One region of the Rothia sp. HMSC061D12 genome, then DNA from elsewhere that is predicted to be linked to it. Evidence: predicted binding sites of a transcription regulator. Region 1 holds the regulator's gene; the other holds the start of a gene.

Region 1 (7,647 bases):
TCGTCACCGCCGCAGCGCCCGAAATCGGCTCCCAGCACGCAGCACCCCTGCGCGACGGCCTGCGCACCCTGCAACTCGCATTCCGCGAAGCATCTCCCTTCCCGGACGAACCCGGCAAGGGCCCCGGCGAAAAGCTCACCGGCCCGGTGTACTAAACCAGCACGTGTGCTAAACCAACACGTGCAGTAAACCAGGACGTACGCTAAACCAGCTGGTCCACTAAGCCGCAACCTGGTTTATGTCATCACGAAGCCCCGCCTCCCTCGTACTGAGGAAGACGGGGCTTCGTCACATATAAAGCTTGTGCGAGCCTGTGCGGATAAGAAAACTACGCGGACTAGATAAGCGGGCTAGCGCGAACCGGTAGCTTTAGCGGGCACCCAATGTATCAAGAACGGTAGCTTTAGCGGGAACCAGCAGCCTCAAGAGCCTGCTCAAAACTAAAGTTACCCACATACAGCGCCTTACCCAGCACCACGCCCTCCAAACCATAAGGCACCATGGAACGCAGCTTCTCAAGATCAGCCAGCGACGCCACACCACCGGACGCCACCACCCGGCAGGCAGCCTGAGCCAGCACCTCATCCAGCAGCTCCGCACCGGGACCCGCCAGGGAACCGTCCTTGCTCACATCCGTAACGATATAGCGGCGCACGCCCGCGCTCTCCAGCCACGCCAGCGCCTCCGCCAGGTCAGGGCCCGACCAGTCGGTACCGCGAGCCACCGTCACCCAGCCCCGCTCAGGGTTATAGCGGGCATCGAGACCAAGAGCCAGAAGATCAGAATCAGCGTAACGAGCCAGAGTGCTTTCAAGCCAGGAAGAATCCGCCAGAGCCGCACTGGTCACGTTCACGCGATCCGGACTCAGGCTCAGGGCGCGCTCCAGGCTCTCAGCATTACGCACGCCGCCACTAACCTGAATACGAACCGGGGCAGAGCTCCGGGCGCTCTCTGCACGGACGGCGGCAACCACCTCAGCCAGAACCTCAGTATTCGTGCCGCGACCAAACGCCAAATCAAGGTCAACCAGGTGAATCCAGCGAGCACCAGACTTCACCCAAGTCAGAGCCGCTTCAACAGGGTCGAGGCGCTGCTCACCACCGGACAGGGTGCCACCCACCGGGCGCACCGCATAGCCTTCAGAAATATCAACAGCGGGCAGAAGTTCAAGAACGGGTGCAGACATTAGTTACCTCCCGCAGCAGTAGCGGAGTCGCCAGAAGACAGAGACTCAGAAGACAGGCGACCGGTCACCGCCAGGGACGCAACCCAGCGGCGCATAAACTCCGCCCCCAGCTCGCCAGAACCTACCGGGCAGAACTGCACCGCCGTCAGCGGACCGTTCTCAACCGCCGCGATATAGGCGGGCTCGGTGACAGTCCAAGTCACCGCGGGAGGGGCAATATATTCAATGCTCTGATCAAAAGCCCACTCAAAAACGCCGTGCTCAGATTTGAAGTGAGCCTCGCCCTCAAGATCCTTGAGCAGCGTACTATCGGAGGAAGAACGCAGGGCAGAAACACCGGGCGCCAGGTCGCGGGTAGAAAGCTCCACGCTCTCACCGGGCCACTCCCCCATGCCCTGCACCTGAACCTGCCCCATCTGCGGATGCTCCACCGTAATAGAGTCAAAGAGGCAGCTCAGTGCCGCACCGGCAACCAGCACCGGACGACCGCCGGCAACACGGCGGCCAATCACGCGCTCAGCGTCCTTAGCTTTCAGATCTTCATATGCCTCAAGAGAGCTCGCACCGCCGGTAACCACCATACCGTCAGCCTCACGCAGCTGATCAGGCACGGTAGTGACGATAACGTCCGCCCCCGCATCCTGAAGAAGCTTCACCAGGGCGCCACGAGTTCCGGGCTCGCCCAAAACGGCAACCACCGGACGAGCGGTCTGCGCGGTTTCAGTTTCGACGGGTGTGGATTCAACGGGAACAGGCATCGGTGCGCTCCTATTTCGTAGGCTCAAGAATTCGACTCAAGCGCTCTAGCTTGAGAGATAGAAGATTCGGAGTCAAGACATCAACCTCATGCAGAAGCCAACCACACGCGGGTCCATGCTTAGCGCTGAGTCTGAGGAATTTCCAGACGCTGACCGGCATCAACAGAGGTACTGGTCAACGAATTCAACTCCATAATACGAACCACAGTATCACGGGTGTCACCTTGCGGATCCACCGCCTGAGCAATATCCCACAGGGTCTCGCCGTGCTTCACCACAACGACGGTTCGAGTCACCGAAGCGTTCTCCACGGAAGCCGAAGCCGCCGGGCCAAAGAAGCTAATAGCACCGAGCACAATCAGCGCCGCCAAGGTCAGCAGAGGCAGACCCTTCAGGAAACCGCGCACAGTGCCAAGACAACGAATAGAAGAGGGAACCGCGCGCAGAAGCTCGCCACCCTTAGCCAGAAGAACACTCTTCGCGCCAGGTGCCTGAGCCGCAGAAGATGCCTGAGTAGAAACAGCAGGGGCAGAAACAGCGGGGGTAGAAACGGCGGGAGCGTGGGCAGGCTGAGCCGTCTGCGCAGGACGGGGTGCATGAGCCGCACGAGAGGAGCGAACAGACGGCGAAGACGCAGGCACATGAGAACGCCCCTGCATAGTGCGGGCGGACACGGTGCTGGCGGACGCAGTGCGGGCGGGGTGAAGTACCACCAAACCTGCCGGAAGGTGTGCAGAAGTGCCACGAGAAGCAATAGGTGCTGCAGTAGTCATTGTGGTTCCTTTCTCTCAGCTCGCCCCGGGGTTACCCCGCGGGTCTAGCAATGCCGAGCGATACCCGCTCGGAGGTCCTAGTTGAGTGATAACTATGGAGTGGTGATTGTTAGGCGATAACTATTGGGTAGCTATTCTCTAGTTAGGTCAGAGCGTCGGGTGCACCGGGCTGCGCTGGGTCGCCCCAGCACCCCATCCCCTGCGCTCTCTCTTCGCCAGATGCTCGCTAGAGCATCCGGGGTAGATCATGCGAAGAGAGAGGCAGAGGATTCGAATACATTCGAACACTCATTCACTCTCCTCTCCTGGAAGACTCCGGGTCGAATCTTCGAATATTCTTCGAACATCCACCCGTAAATCCTGAATTTCAGGAGAGATTCAAGAGTATATACGAACTCTTGTTCTAAAGTCTAGCAGAGATGTACTAAAAATTTCTTCGAGTTTCGAAGAAAAAATCTAGAATATTTGTTTGAGTTTTTCGGTGTAGTGTTCTACACTGGTGTCAAGAGACGTTCCACACGCTCCTGATGAGTCCTACTCACAGCAGGTTTCTGTACCCGTTACGGTTTGATTCTGTATCGAATGCAGGTGCTGCTGACTGAGTTTTATAGGGCGGAGGCGCATACTCGTTGCCTGCGTATCGCTCCGGTATCGCTCCGGCACGGATAGAATTCCTCCACCCCCTGACGAGATAAGACCCATTTCGGCAGAACCAAAAAATTTTTAGGACTTCACCAGAAAACGTGTGAAGCACCCATCCGTGCCCCGACCGGACTGTGTCTCAAACAGACTGCAGAGACCGGAGTACAGAATTCGGGGCACAGACCGAAGGAAAAGAAATGGCAACAGCACCCCGTCCGGCGCTGACCGCGCGCCAGCAGAAGATTCTTGACGCGATCCGCACCGAGATTGAACAGAAGGGTTACCCGCCGTCCATGCGCCAGATTGGTGACATGGTGGGTCTTGCGTCCCTGTCCTCGGTCACTCACCAGCTCGGTCGCCTCGAGACCATGGGCTACATTCGCCGCGACCCCAAGCTCCCCCGTGCCATTGAGGTGCTGGATGAGAACGGCATCGGCATCCACGGTAGCGCTTCCTCTTCCCTGCCCGAGCTGCCGAACTTCGAAGTCGGCGATGAGGACCTCGTACCCGTTCCCCTGGTTGGACGAATTGCAGCGGGCGGCCCCATCACTGCCGAGCAGTCCGTGGAGGATGTGCTCGCTCTGCCCCGCCAGCTGGTCGGTAGCGGCAAGCTGTTCATGCTCAAGGTCAAGGGTGATTCCATGATTGACGCCGCAATCTGCGACGGCGACTGGGTGGTTGTCCGCGAGCAGCACACCGCAGACAACGGCGATATTGTTGCTGCGCTACTTGACGACGAGGCAACCGTGAAGGTGTTCCGTCAGGTCGACGGCCATACCTGGCTCATGCCGCGCAACTCCAACTACGAGCCGATTATGGGCGACCGCGCAACCGTCATGGGTAAGGTCGTCTCCGTGCTGCGTAGTCTCTAGAAAACCACAGCCTCTAGAAGATGCAGTCTCTGAAAGACGCGGGCTCTAAACAGCCACAGCATCTCAAAGAAGCTGTTTTAAACAACACAGCCTCTAAAAGACATAGCTACGAGGCTTTTAGCTCTCTATAGAAATCACCCCGGTGCTACGTGAATGTTCACGTATCACCGGGGTGATTTTTATATTTCCAAAGCGGAAGGTGCGGCGCTGCCAGGACTGGATCCCGCCCGAGCTAACGCTCAATACTCGCCGAAAGACGAGCCAGCGCGCCGGTCACCGCGGCCTTATTCTGCGTTGACCACATCGGCGGCATCGCCTTCATCAAGAAACCGCCGTAGCGTTTAGTCGCCACACGCGAATCCAGCACAGCCACCACGCCGCGGTCAGACACCGAACGGATCAGGCGACCCGCGCCCTGCGCCATACGAATCGCCGCGTGGTGAGCAGAAACCGCCATAAAGCCGTTACCGCGATGACGGTTCACCGCCTCCGTACGAGCCTGCGCAATCGGGTCATCCGGGCGGGGGAACGGAATGCGGTCCATCACCACCAGGCGGCAAGAGTCACCGGGAACGTCCACGCCCTGCCACAGGCTCATCGTTCCGAACAGGCATGAGTCAACGTCCTCGCTGAACTCCTCCACCAGGGCCTTGAGCGAAGACTCACCCTGCAGAAGAATGTTCAGGTCGCTGTGCTCACGCATGTATTCGGCGGCACGCTCGGCGGCGCGCTTCGAGGAGAACAGGCCCAGGGCACCGCCCTCCGACGCCTCGCACAGCTCACGCAGACGCTCCAGCTGGCCCTCGTGCACACCGAATCCCGGAGGCTTCAAATCCCCGGCAACGTACATGATGCCCTGCTTGCGGTAGTCGAAAGGCGAACCCACGTCGATGCTCGTCCAGCGCGGCGCGCCCTCGCCCTGCAGTCCCAGGGCACCGGCGGCAACGTCAAAAGAGTCACCCACCGTCAGGGTCGCACTCGTCAGAATCACGGTGCGGTCAGCGAACAGACCGTCACGTAGCTGCAAACCGACGCTCAAGGGGGCGATGTTCAGGGTCGCCGGGTCGGTATCGGAAGCAGCCACGTAGCGGCCGTTCTCCCAACCACCCTGACGAGAAATCCACAGAACGTCCTGCTCGCCCGAAGCCTCCAGAATGCGGCTACTCATGTCGTGTACCTCAGAGACACGCGAGCGCGCCATCTGCAGGCCGGCGTCAACGTCCTGACCGTCCGGTTTGGTATCGGACAGGGCGGTGCGGGCGGCATCGTTGACCGCAGAAATAGCGGTCAAAAGGCGACCGTCCAGGCCTTTCAGCAGGCCCTCGGCAAGACCCTCGAACGCGGTCTCCAGGGTGCCGGCAGCCATTTCCAGGGCACCGGAATCAGCCTTCGAATGCTTCTTCACGCTACGCGCCGCACGGCGAACCATCGCAACCGTCAAAGAACCAGACACGGCACCGGTCACACGGTCCACCAGCTCATGAGCCTCATCAATAATGACCGTCTCATGTTCGGGCAGAACCTTCATGCCCTCGAAAGCGTTAATCGCCAGCAGGGCGTGGTTCGTAATGACAATGTCAGCCTCAGCGGCACGGCCACGCGCCATCTCGCTAAAGCACTCTTCCACCAGCGGGCAGCGGCGGCCCAGACACTCGGCGGCGCTCACCGATACCTGAGCCCAGGCGCGGTCAGAAACGCCGGGCTTCAGCTCGTCACGGTCGCCGGTCTCCGTGCGGTCGGCCCACTCGCGCAGGCGCACCACTTCCTCACCCACGCGGGAGGTCGAAGAAGGCATGTCAAAGAGAGCATCCGGCTCGTCTTCCGGGTAGCCGCCCTCCAGCTTATGCAGGCAGAGGTAGTTATTGCGGCCCTTGAGCAGAGCCACCTGCGCCTGCGACTCCGGGCGTGGCTCCAGCGCTTGTAGAAGACGCGGAATATCGCGGTTCACGATCTGCGCCTGCAGGGCAAGAGTCGCCGTCGCAACCACAATCGGCTGGTCCGACTCCCCCACCCGCGCCAGGGCAGGCACCAGGTAGCCCAGGGACTTACCGGTACCGGTACCCGCCTGGACCAGCAGGTGACGCTGCAGTTCAAGAGCCTGCGCCACATGCGCCACCATGGTGCGCTGACCGGCACGATTCTGACCGCCAGTGGCGGCAACCGCCTCATCCAGCAGGGTCAGGGCATCCTTCGCACCGGGCAGGGTCTCAAGCTCCTGCCCGGTGAATCGGGTGCCGTCGGTTGCCGGTCCGGGCACAGTTCCCGGGGTGTTTTTGGGCGCGTTGATGCTCTCGGTCACGCTCATCCGCCCTAGAGAGCCTCGGAGGTAGAGGGCTGCTCGGAGTCAGATGCGGTCGCCTCAGTGAGGGCGTGTGCCTCCGCAAGTTCCTCTTCCAGGACCTCCAGCAGGTCGCCCTCCAGCACATACTCGGACAGTTCGGAGGCGACATCCTCACGGACCAGAGCCACCACGAAGGTGCCGTCCGATACGAAATCGGTGCTCTTAATTTCGGCGTCCCACTCGTGCAGGCGCGAAATAATCTCACCGTGCGAATACGGAATCAGCAGCTTCACCTCAATGGAGGGGCGCGGAATGGTGTCCGCGATCTTCTGCTTCAGCTCCTCAATGCCCTCACCGGTACGCGCCGAAACGATCACGTGCTCCGGCTCGCGCTGGCGCATACGCTCCAGCACGAACGGGTCAGCAGCGTCCGCCTTATTCAGCACAATGATCTCGGGGATATGGCGGGCGTCAACCTCCGCGATGACCTCGCGGACGGCACGAATCTGCCCCTCCGGGTCCGGGTGCGAAGCATCCACCACGTGCAGGATGACGTCAGCGTCAGCGACCTCTTCCAGGGTGGAGCGGAACGCCTCCACCAGCTGGGTCGGCAGCGAACGCACGAAACCCACCGTGTCAGAGAGGGTGTAGCCGATGCCGTCGGGGGTCTGCGCCTTACGGACGGTCGGGTCCAGGGTCGCAAACAGGGCGTTCTCCACAAGCACGCCGGCATCGGTCAGACGGTTCAGCAGGGAGGACTTACCCGCGTTCGTGTACCCGGCGATAGCCACCGAAGGCACGCGGTTACGGCGACGGTTCAGGCGCTTCGTCTCACGCGCCGGCGCCATCGCAGCAATCTCACGCTTAAGCTTCGCCATGCGAGCGCGCAGGCGGCGGCGGTCCATCTCAATCTTAGTTTCACCGGGACCACGCGAACCGATACCCTCACCGGCTGCGGCACGGCCACCCGCCTGACGGGACAGGGACGCACCCCAACCACGCAGACGCGGCAGCATGTACTCCAGCTGAGCCAGCTCAACCTGTGCCTTACCCTCGCGGGACTTAGCGTGCTGAGCGAAAATGTCGAGAATCAGGGCGGTGCGGTCAATGACCTTGACCTTCACGATGTCTTCGA
Region 2 (7,647 bases), on a different contig from region 1:
CATTGACTACACCGAAATCATGTACGAAGCACGCGGCCCGCAGGGTACCGCTCTGTACATTGAGTGTCTGACCGATAACCGTAACCGTGCAGCGTCTGAGGTTCGCCTGGCTGTGACCCGTAACGGCGGCACCATGGCTGACCAGGGTTCGGTTGCGTTCCTGTTCGAGCGTAAGGGCGTTGCTGAGGTCACCAAGACTGACGGCCTGACCGAGGACGACGTTCTGATGGCTGTTCTGGATGCAGGTGCTGAAGAGGTTCTGGACGAGGGCGATATCTTCACCGTTGTTTCCGCAGCGACCGACCTGCCCGAGATCCGTAAGGCACTGGACGAGGCTGGCCTGGAGTACAACAACGACGACCCGGTCTTCCGCCCGACCATGCAGGTTGACCTGGACGCTGAGGGTGCTAAGAAGTTCATGAAGCTGGCAGACGCTATTGAAGAGCTCGACGACGTTCAGAACGTCTACTCGAACGCTAACGTTTCTGCTGAGGTCATGGCAGAGCTGGAAGCTGAGTAATCACAGCTGAGTAATCACTCAGGTTCTGATATCTGATGCTTGAAGAAGCCGCTCCTTTAACCGAGCCGCCGTAGGGTGGCTGGTTGGGGGAGTGGCTTCTTAGCGTCTGGGGCTTTTTTGGGGATGTGCTGGGTACTTTTCGCGGGGCGCACGGTGACTGTTCTCGTGGTGATTGTTTACGCGGTGACCGTGTTCGTGGCACGCCCCGGTACCGGGTGCTAGGATTCTGAAGGGCTAGAATCTAGAGATTCTATAGGGAGTTTGTCGAAAGGGGAGATGATGGCTGCCGCTCAACCTGCCGCACGCGATAGCATGCGTGAAAACCGTACTGCCGCTGCCGTGGAGCGTGTGCCGGGTGCAACCCGCATCATGGGTGTTGACCCCGGTCTGACCCGCTGCGGCTTCTCCATGCTCGATATGACCGCCGACCGTAAGGCGCACTTCGTGAACGTGGGTGTTGCCGGCACGATCCCGGCGGAGTCCCTAGACCAGCGTATTCTCTGGATTTTCAACGCCGCCTCCCACTGGCTCGACACCTATAAGCCGGATGCCCTGGCGATTGAGCGTATCTTCGCTCAGGAGCAGGTGAACACGGTGATTGGTACGGCGCATGCTTCGGGCGCGGTGATTTCTGCGGCGGCGATGCGCGGCGTGCCAGTGTTCTTCCATACCCCCTCGGAGGTGAAGGCGGCGGTGACCGGTAGCGGCCGCGCCGATAAGGCGTCCGTGGGTCGTATGGTGACCCGTATTTTGGGTCTGGATTCCATGCCGAAGCCCGCCGATGCTGCCGATGCCCTGGCGATTGCGATCTGTCACGGCTGGCGTGGCGGCGGTATCGGTTCGGGTATCAACATGGCGGCCCAGACGCAGACTCACCAGGGTTCACGCCCGGCGCAGGCGCGCCGTGGCGGGTCGTTGACTCCGGCGCAGCGTGCCTGGATGGAGGCGGAGGCGCGCGCCCGCCGCTAGAGGTGCCGCCGCTAGAGGGGGCCTTCGTGGGCTTGTGTGCCGTCTCCTGTTGGCTCGCATGTATTCGCTAAGAAGTTCGAATATATGCTTGATTTCAGAAGAAATATTCTAATATACTTGTAATGTCTCCCCGTTGAACTGGGGGAGTGCGTTCTGAGTGCGTTCTGTGGGTGTCGGAGTTCCCGGTGCCCTCACACTGCCGCGAGCCTGATTCGGGGCGCGGTGTTGAAAGGTGGAGAGAAATGATTGCATCCCTGACCGGTCGTGTGGCTCAGGTGGGCCTTGATCATGCGGTGATTAACGTGAACGGTTTCGGCATGCTCGTGTACGCTACCGCGCGTACTCTCTCCAAGCTGCGCACCGGTGAGGAAGCTACCGTGCTGACCACCATGATTGTGCGTGAAGAATCGATGACTCTGTACGGTTTTTCGGAGCCTGCCGAGCGTGAAGTGTTCGATATGATGCTTTCGGTTTCCGGTATTGGTCCGCGTATTGCTCTGGCGGTGTTGAGTGTTCACACTGCCGCTGAGGTGGAGCGCGCCGTGGCGACCGGTGACGATAAGGCGTTCACGAAGGTTCCCGGTATTGGCCCGAAGGGTGCCCGCCGTATTGTGCTGGAGCTTGCCGGCAAGCTGATTCTCAGCGATGGCCAGACCGATGAGCTGCCGCTGAGCCAGGGCATTGTCTGGAAGCCGCAGGTGCTTGACGCTCTCACCTCTTTGGGCTGGAGCGAGAAGGACGCTTCCGCCGCTATTGACGCTTACGTGCAGCACAACCCTGCCGCAGAGACTGAGCCGGTGGGTGTGGCTCTGCGCGGTGTGCTCGCATCCTTGGGTACTCAGAACACGGTGGGCCGCCACTAAGCGGCGCGCCCTGTTCGACGTATCCCACTCAAACTTTTGTGAAAGAAGAATTCTATGAGCCAGAATCCCTATGAGCCGCAGCCCGCGGCGTCCCTGGTTTCCGGCGGGTATTTTCCCGGTCAGGTGCCCGGCACTCAGGCGTCTTCAGCTCCCGCCCAGCGCCTGGTGGCGATGGAAGAAGAGCCTGAAGAGAAGATGATTGAGGCGGCACTGCGCCCTAAGTCCCTGGATGACTTTGTGGGTCAGCGCCGTGTGCGTCAGCAGCTGTCCCTGGTGCTGGAGGCTTCGAAGATGCGTGGCCGTAGCGCCGACCATGTGCTGCTGTCGGGCCCTCCCGGTCTGGGTAAGACCACTCTCGCGATGATTATTGCGGCGGAGATGGAGGCGCCGCTGCGCATCACCTCGGGCCCGGCGATTCAGCATTCGGGTGATTTGGCGGCGATTCTGTCCTCGCTGACTCCCGGTGAGGTGCTGTTCCTGGATGAGATTCACCGCATGAGCCGCCCGGCTGAGGAAATGCTCTACATGGCGATGGAAGATTTCCGTGTGGACATTGTGGTCGGTAAGGGTGCGGGTGCGACCTCCATTCCGCTGGAGCTGCCGCAGTTCACTCTGGTGGGCGCGACGACCCGTGCGGGTCTGTTGCCCGGTCCTCTGCGTGACCGTTTTGGTTTTACCGGTCACCTGGAGTTCTACTCGGTGGAGGAACTGGAGCTGGTGCTTCGCCGTAGTGCGGGCCTGATGGATATGCAGATTACCTCCGAGGGTTTCACCGAGATTGCCGGTCGTTCCCGCGGTACGCCGCGTATTGCGAACCGTCTGCTGCGTCGTGTGCGTGACTGGGCGCTGGTGAACGGCGTGGACCGCATTAACGCGACCGATGCCGCAACCGCGCTGGACATGTACGAGGTGGATTCGCGCGGCCTGGACCGTCTGGACCGCGCCGTGTTGGAGGCGCTGATTCACAAGTTCGGCGGCGGCCCTGTGGGTCTGTCCACCCTCGCCATTGCGGTGGGTGAGGAGACTGAGACCGTGGAGACGGTTGCCGAGCCGTATCTGGTGCGTGAGGGCCTGATCGGTCGTACCCCGCGCGGTCGTGTGGCTCTGCCCGCGGCGTGGGAACACCTCGGCTTGGAGGCCCCAGAGATTCAGCTCTAGATCCGCATCAGCTTTAGCCCCGCACCAGCTGATAACACTGTAGTAGCCCGTGGGAGGTAGTAACCTCCCGCGGGCTACTCTGTGCCCCCCGGTAACTCTTCTGCAGACGCTGTCGGGTTCCATTGGGCTCTGCCGGGCTCTGCTGGTCTTTACCAGTGACATAAAATTACGCCGAGAGAGTCCAAAACTCAGGTTAACCTCACAAAAACGCTGGTTCGGGGCGCTAAAGCTCATCCTCTCGCGTAGGATGGATACGTACTGTATCTACGATTCCACACCTTCTGGTACGCTCAACCCTCGCGGTGAGCGGCACGGGTGCGGATGTGAAAGTGAGACCATGGATCTTAACTTCCTCATCAACGTCGTCATGACGATTGTCTTCTTTGGCGCAATTTTTTGGATTTTTACTTCCGCTAAGAAGAACCAGCAGAAGCAGTTGGAGGCGCTGCAGGCAATGCGACGTGCGCTCGTCCCCGGTGATCAGGTGATGACTGCTTCCGGCGTCTACGGCACCGTTGTCAGCACTGACTTTGAGAACAACAAGCTGCAGCTTCAGATTGCTGAGGGCGTTGTGATTACTGCGTCCATGAACGCGATCCTGAACCTTGTTGAGGAGGAAGCCCCCGCAGCGCCCCTGACCGAGGACGCGTACGAGGCTACCGCATCCGAAGCTCCCGCTTCCGATACCTCTTCTGATACTGCTAAGTAATTCAGCGCGTATGAGCCCGGCGCCCAGTGAGCGGCGTCGGGTTTTCGCGTTACGGAATCTGTAGAACACTCAATACTATTCACACGAAGAAGGAACATTATGGCTAAGCGTTCACCGCTTGCAGCCGCGCGAGGGGCGCTCCTCTCGATGGTCCTGCTCATGGTTGTTATGGCTGCCGGTATTTTCGGCACCACCTACGCGGGAGGTTCTTGGGCACCGAAGCTCGCCCTGGACCTTTCGGGTGGTACTCAGATGATTCTTTCTCCGAAGGTCAATGGCTCTTCGGATGAGAACGTCTCCCAGGAGCAGTTGAACCAGGCGGTTGAGATTATTCGTCAGCGCGTTGATGGTGCCGGCGTTTCGGAGGCGGAGGTTACCACCTCCTTCGGCTCGGGTAATAACGTGGTTGTTTCGGTTCCCGGAACGATTAGCGCTGAGACTCGTCAGCTGATTCAGGCGTCTGCAAATATGACGTTCCGCCCGGTGCTGCTTTCTGGTGCCGGTACTGCGGTGGCTGAGGATGCCCGCACTGCGGACGATAAGCTGCCCAAGCCGTCTGCGGAGCCGACTAATGGTTCGGACCGTAACTGGATTACTGCGGATCTGTACAAGCAGTACGAGGCGAAGGACTGCACCGCGGCACGCAATGAGGACGCCGATAGTGCGGACCCGACTAAGCCGATGGTGGCGTGCTCCACTGACGGTCAGGAGAAGTACATTCTGGGTCCTGTGGAGCTGAGCGGTAGCGATATTTCTACCGCAAGCCACTCGCAGGAGACGACCGGTCAGGGCGTGACTACGGGCCGTTGGGCTGTGAACATTCAGTTCAACGATGCTGCTCGTGAGAAGTTCCAGAACATTACTTCTCGCCTGAACGCGATTCGTGCGCAGAACGCAAATGATCCGCGTGCCCGCTTCGCGATTCTGCTGGACGGCAAGGTGCTGTCCTCCCCGGTGTCGCAGGCAGTGATTTCTGACGGTAAGCCGCAGATTACCGGTAACTTCACTGAGCAGGAGGCGAAGGCTCTCGCCGATCAGCTCAAGTACGGTGCCCTGCCGATTAGCTTCACGATCCAGTCGGAGCAGCAGATTTCTGCGACCCTGGGTTCGGAGCAGCTGCGTGTGGGTCTGCTGACTGGCCTGATTGGTCTGCTGCTGGTGTTTGTCTACTCGCTGTTCCAGTACCGTCTGCTGGGCTTTGTCACGATGATGTCGCTGGTTGTGGCTGGCATCATTTCGTATGAGGCGATTGCGCTGCTGGGTTGGGCGTTGAACTACCGCCTGTCCCTGGCTGGTGTGGCGGGTCTGATTGTGGCGATTGGTGCTACGGCTGACTCGTTCATCGTCTACTTCGAGCGTATCCGTGATGAGATCCGTGCGGGCCGCACAATCCCGTCGGCGGTGAACCACGGTTGGCAGCGTGCATCCCGCACTATCCTGGCGTCGAAGGCTGTGAACCTGCTGGCTGCTGTGGTGCTGTACGTGGTGTCGGTTGGTTCGGTGAAGGGCTTCGCGTTCACCCTTGGTTTGACTGCGATTGCTGACCTTGTGGTCGTGTACCTGTTCACCCACCCGATGCTGACTCTGCTGGCGAATACTCGTTACTTCGGTGAGGGTCACCGCCACTCGGGCTTGTCGCCTGAGTCGCTGGGCGCTACGCCGCTGTACCGTGGTGCCGGTCGCCTCCGCAGCCCGGAGGAGAAGCAGCTGAGCATTGCTGAGCGTCGCCGTGCAGAGCGTGCTGCCGCTGAGGCTGACGAGTCTGCTTCTGATGAGAAGAAGGAGAGCTAAGCATGGCTACCGATGTGAAACCTAATGCTTTTGCCCGCTTCGGTAATGACCTGCATTCGGGCGCCCGCTCGTACCCCTTCGTAGGTAAGCGCCGCCTGTGGCTGCTGCTTGCGGCTGTGCTGATGGCGGTTTCGGTTCTGATTCCGGCTGTTGGTGGCGGCTTCAACCTGGGTATTGATTTCCGTGGCGGTTCGGAGTTCGTGGTCTCGAAGACCGCGCACGTTGATACTGCTACGGGTGAGCGCATTATTCACGAGAAGGCGAAGGACGCTTCGGATGTTCGCGTGACCAATATTGCGCCGGGTACGATTCGTGCCCAGATGAGCAAGCTCAGCGATGATGAAACTCTGCAGGTGAAGGCGGCTCTGCAGGAGGGTTACGGCGTCTCTGAGAATGACGTGACCTCTTCGTTTGTGGGCCCGACCTGGGGTGCGGATGTGACCCGTCAGGCGTTCTGGGGTCTGGTCGCGTTTGTGGTGCTTGCGCTGATTGGTATGGCGTTCTATTTCCGCACCTGGAAGATGTCGCTGGCGTCTATTGCGGGCCTGTTTTTCACCGTGGTGGTGACGGTTGGCCTGTACGCCGCGTTCGGCTTCGAGATCACTCCGAGTGCAATTATTGGTTTCTTGACGATTCTGAGCTACTCGCTGTACGACTCGGTGGTGGTGTTCGATAAGATCCGCGAGAACACCGAGGATGTGTTGGAACGCCGCGACACGACCTTTGCCGAGCAGATTAACCTGGCCGTGAACCAGACCCTGGTCCGTTCGATTAACACCGCTATTGTGGGTGTTCTGCCGGTGGGCGCGATCTTGTTCATTGGTGCGTTCATCCTGGGTGCGGGTACTCTGCAGGACCTGTCCCTGTCGCTGTTCGTGGGTATTCTGGTGGGCATGTTCGGTACGCTGTTCGTATCTGCGCCGCTGTATGCTTCGCTGCGTTTGGGTGAGGCTCAGATTCGTGAGCACACCGCGAAGGTGGAGAACGGCAGCTTCAAGGATGCTGACGAGGCTGAGGGTGACTCTTCGGAGGAGCCCGCCGAGGCTGCGAAGTCTGAGGAGTCCGAGGATTCCGCAGAGGACGAGAAGGCAACCGAGAAGCCCGCTAAGAAGCCGGCACGTGCAACCATTGAGATTCACCGCGTGAACCTGAACGGTTAGCCAACGTTCCGCCAGCGCTACTGGCGCTGCTAACGATAGGGGAGTCGATACCGAAAGGTGTCGGCTCCCCTTTAGCGTGCCCGTGCATCCACCCGGATATTCGCTCAGAAAACGCGCTCGGGCGTGTTAAAACGTCGCATAGTTTGGCGCGTTCCAGACCGCTGGGTAGGATAAGAAGTGAAGATACTGTGCGCTCGCGTTTGAGCCTGCTGATGGCTGGTTTGGCCGGTATAGCCCTCAACGATGAGGAACCTGAGTGTGCGGCTGATTATCTTGAGTCCGAAGGAGCCTGGAATGAGTGCAGAACCTGCCGTGAACACCAACGCTGAGAACCCTGCAGGGACCGCCGAGAAGCCCGCGGTTCGGCCCGCTGGCCCGATTCCTCTGCCTGAAACTGATTCGTCTGACGCAAAGAAGAAACGCGGCTCGCACCGCGTCATGGCTGCTGGCGGACGTGTGCCGAACCGCCTGGTCTTC

The links. The regulator LexA, encoded in region 1, represses DNA repair genes until DNA is damaged. The targets are predictions, from matches to a motif close to TCGAACANNTGTTCGA.
Region 2: ruvA (Holliday junction branch migration protein RuvA) is a predicted target of LexA. The motif match lies at 1,566-1,581, and genes of this name have one in related genera.

What each region holds. Positions count from the first base shown of each region.
Region 1 is NZ_KV830307.1:19,452-27,098, forward strand. Features, by position in the region: gene HMPREF2682_RS06795 (DUF1844 domain-containing protein) at 1-155, shown strand, start outside; gene HMPREF2682_RS06800 (HisA/HisF-related TIM barrel protein) at 404-1,186, opposite strand; gene HMPREF2682_RS06805 (type 1 glutamine amidotransferase family protein) at 1,186-1,944, opposite strand; gene HMPREF2682_RS09295 (LysM peptidoglycan-binding domain-containing protein) at 2,064-2,717, opposite strand; gene lexA (transcriptional repressor LexA) at 3,557-4,231, shown strand; gene HMPREF2682_RS06820 (ATP-dependent DNA helicase) at 4,464-6,536, opposite strand; gene hflX (GTPase HflX) at 6,542-7,647, opposite strand, start outside.
Region 2 is NZ_KV830305.1:553,165-560,811, reverse strand. Features, by position in the region: gene HMPREF2682_RS02160 (YebC/PmpR family DNA-binding transcriptional regulator) at 1-520, shown strand, start outside; gene ruvC (crossover junction endodeoxyribonuclease RuvC) at 833-1,489, shown strand; gene ruvA (Holliday junction branch migration protein RuvA) at 1,732-2,352, shown strand; gene ruvB (Holliday junction branch migration DNA helicase RuvB) at 2,524-3,510, shown strand; gene yajC (preprotein translocase subunit YajC) at 3,848-4,219, shown strand; gene secD (protein translocase subunit SecD) at 4,319-6,010, shown strand; gene secF (protein translocase subunit SecF) at 6,013-7,170, shown strand; gene HMPREF2682_RS02125 (RelA/SpoT family protein) at 7,465-7,647, shown strand, end outside.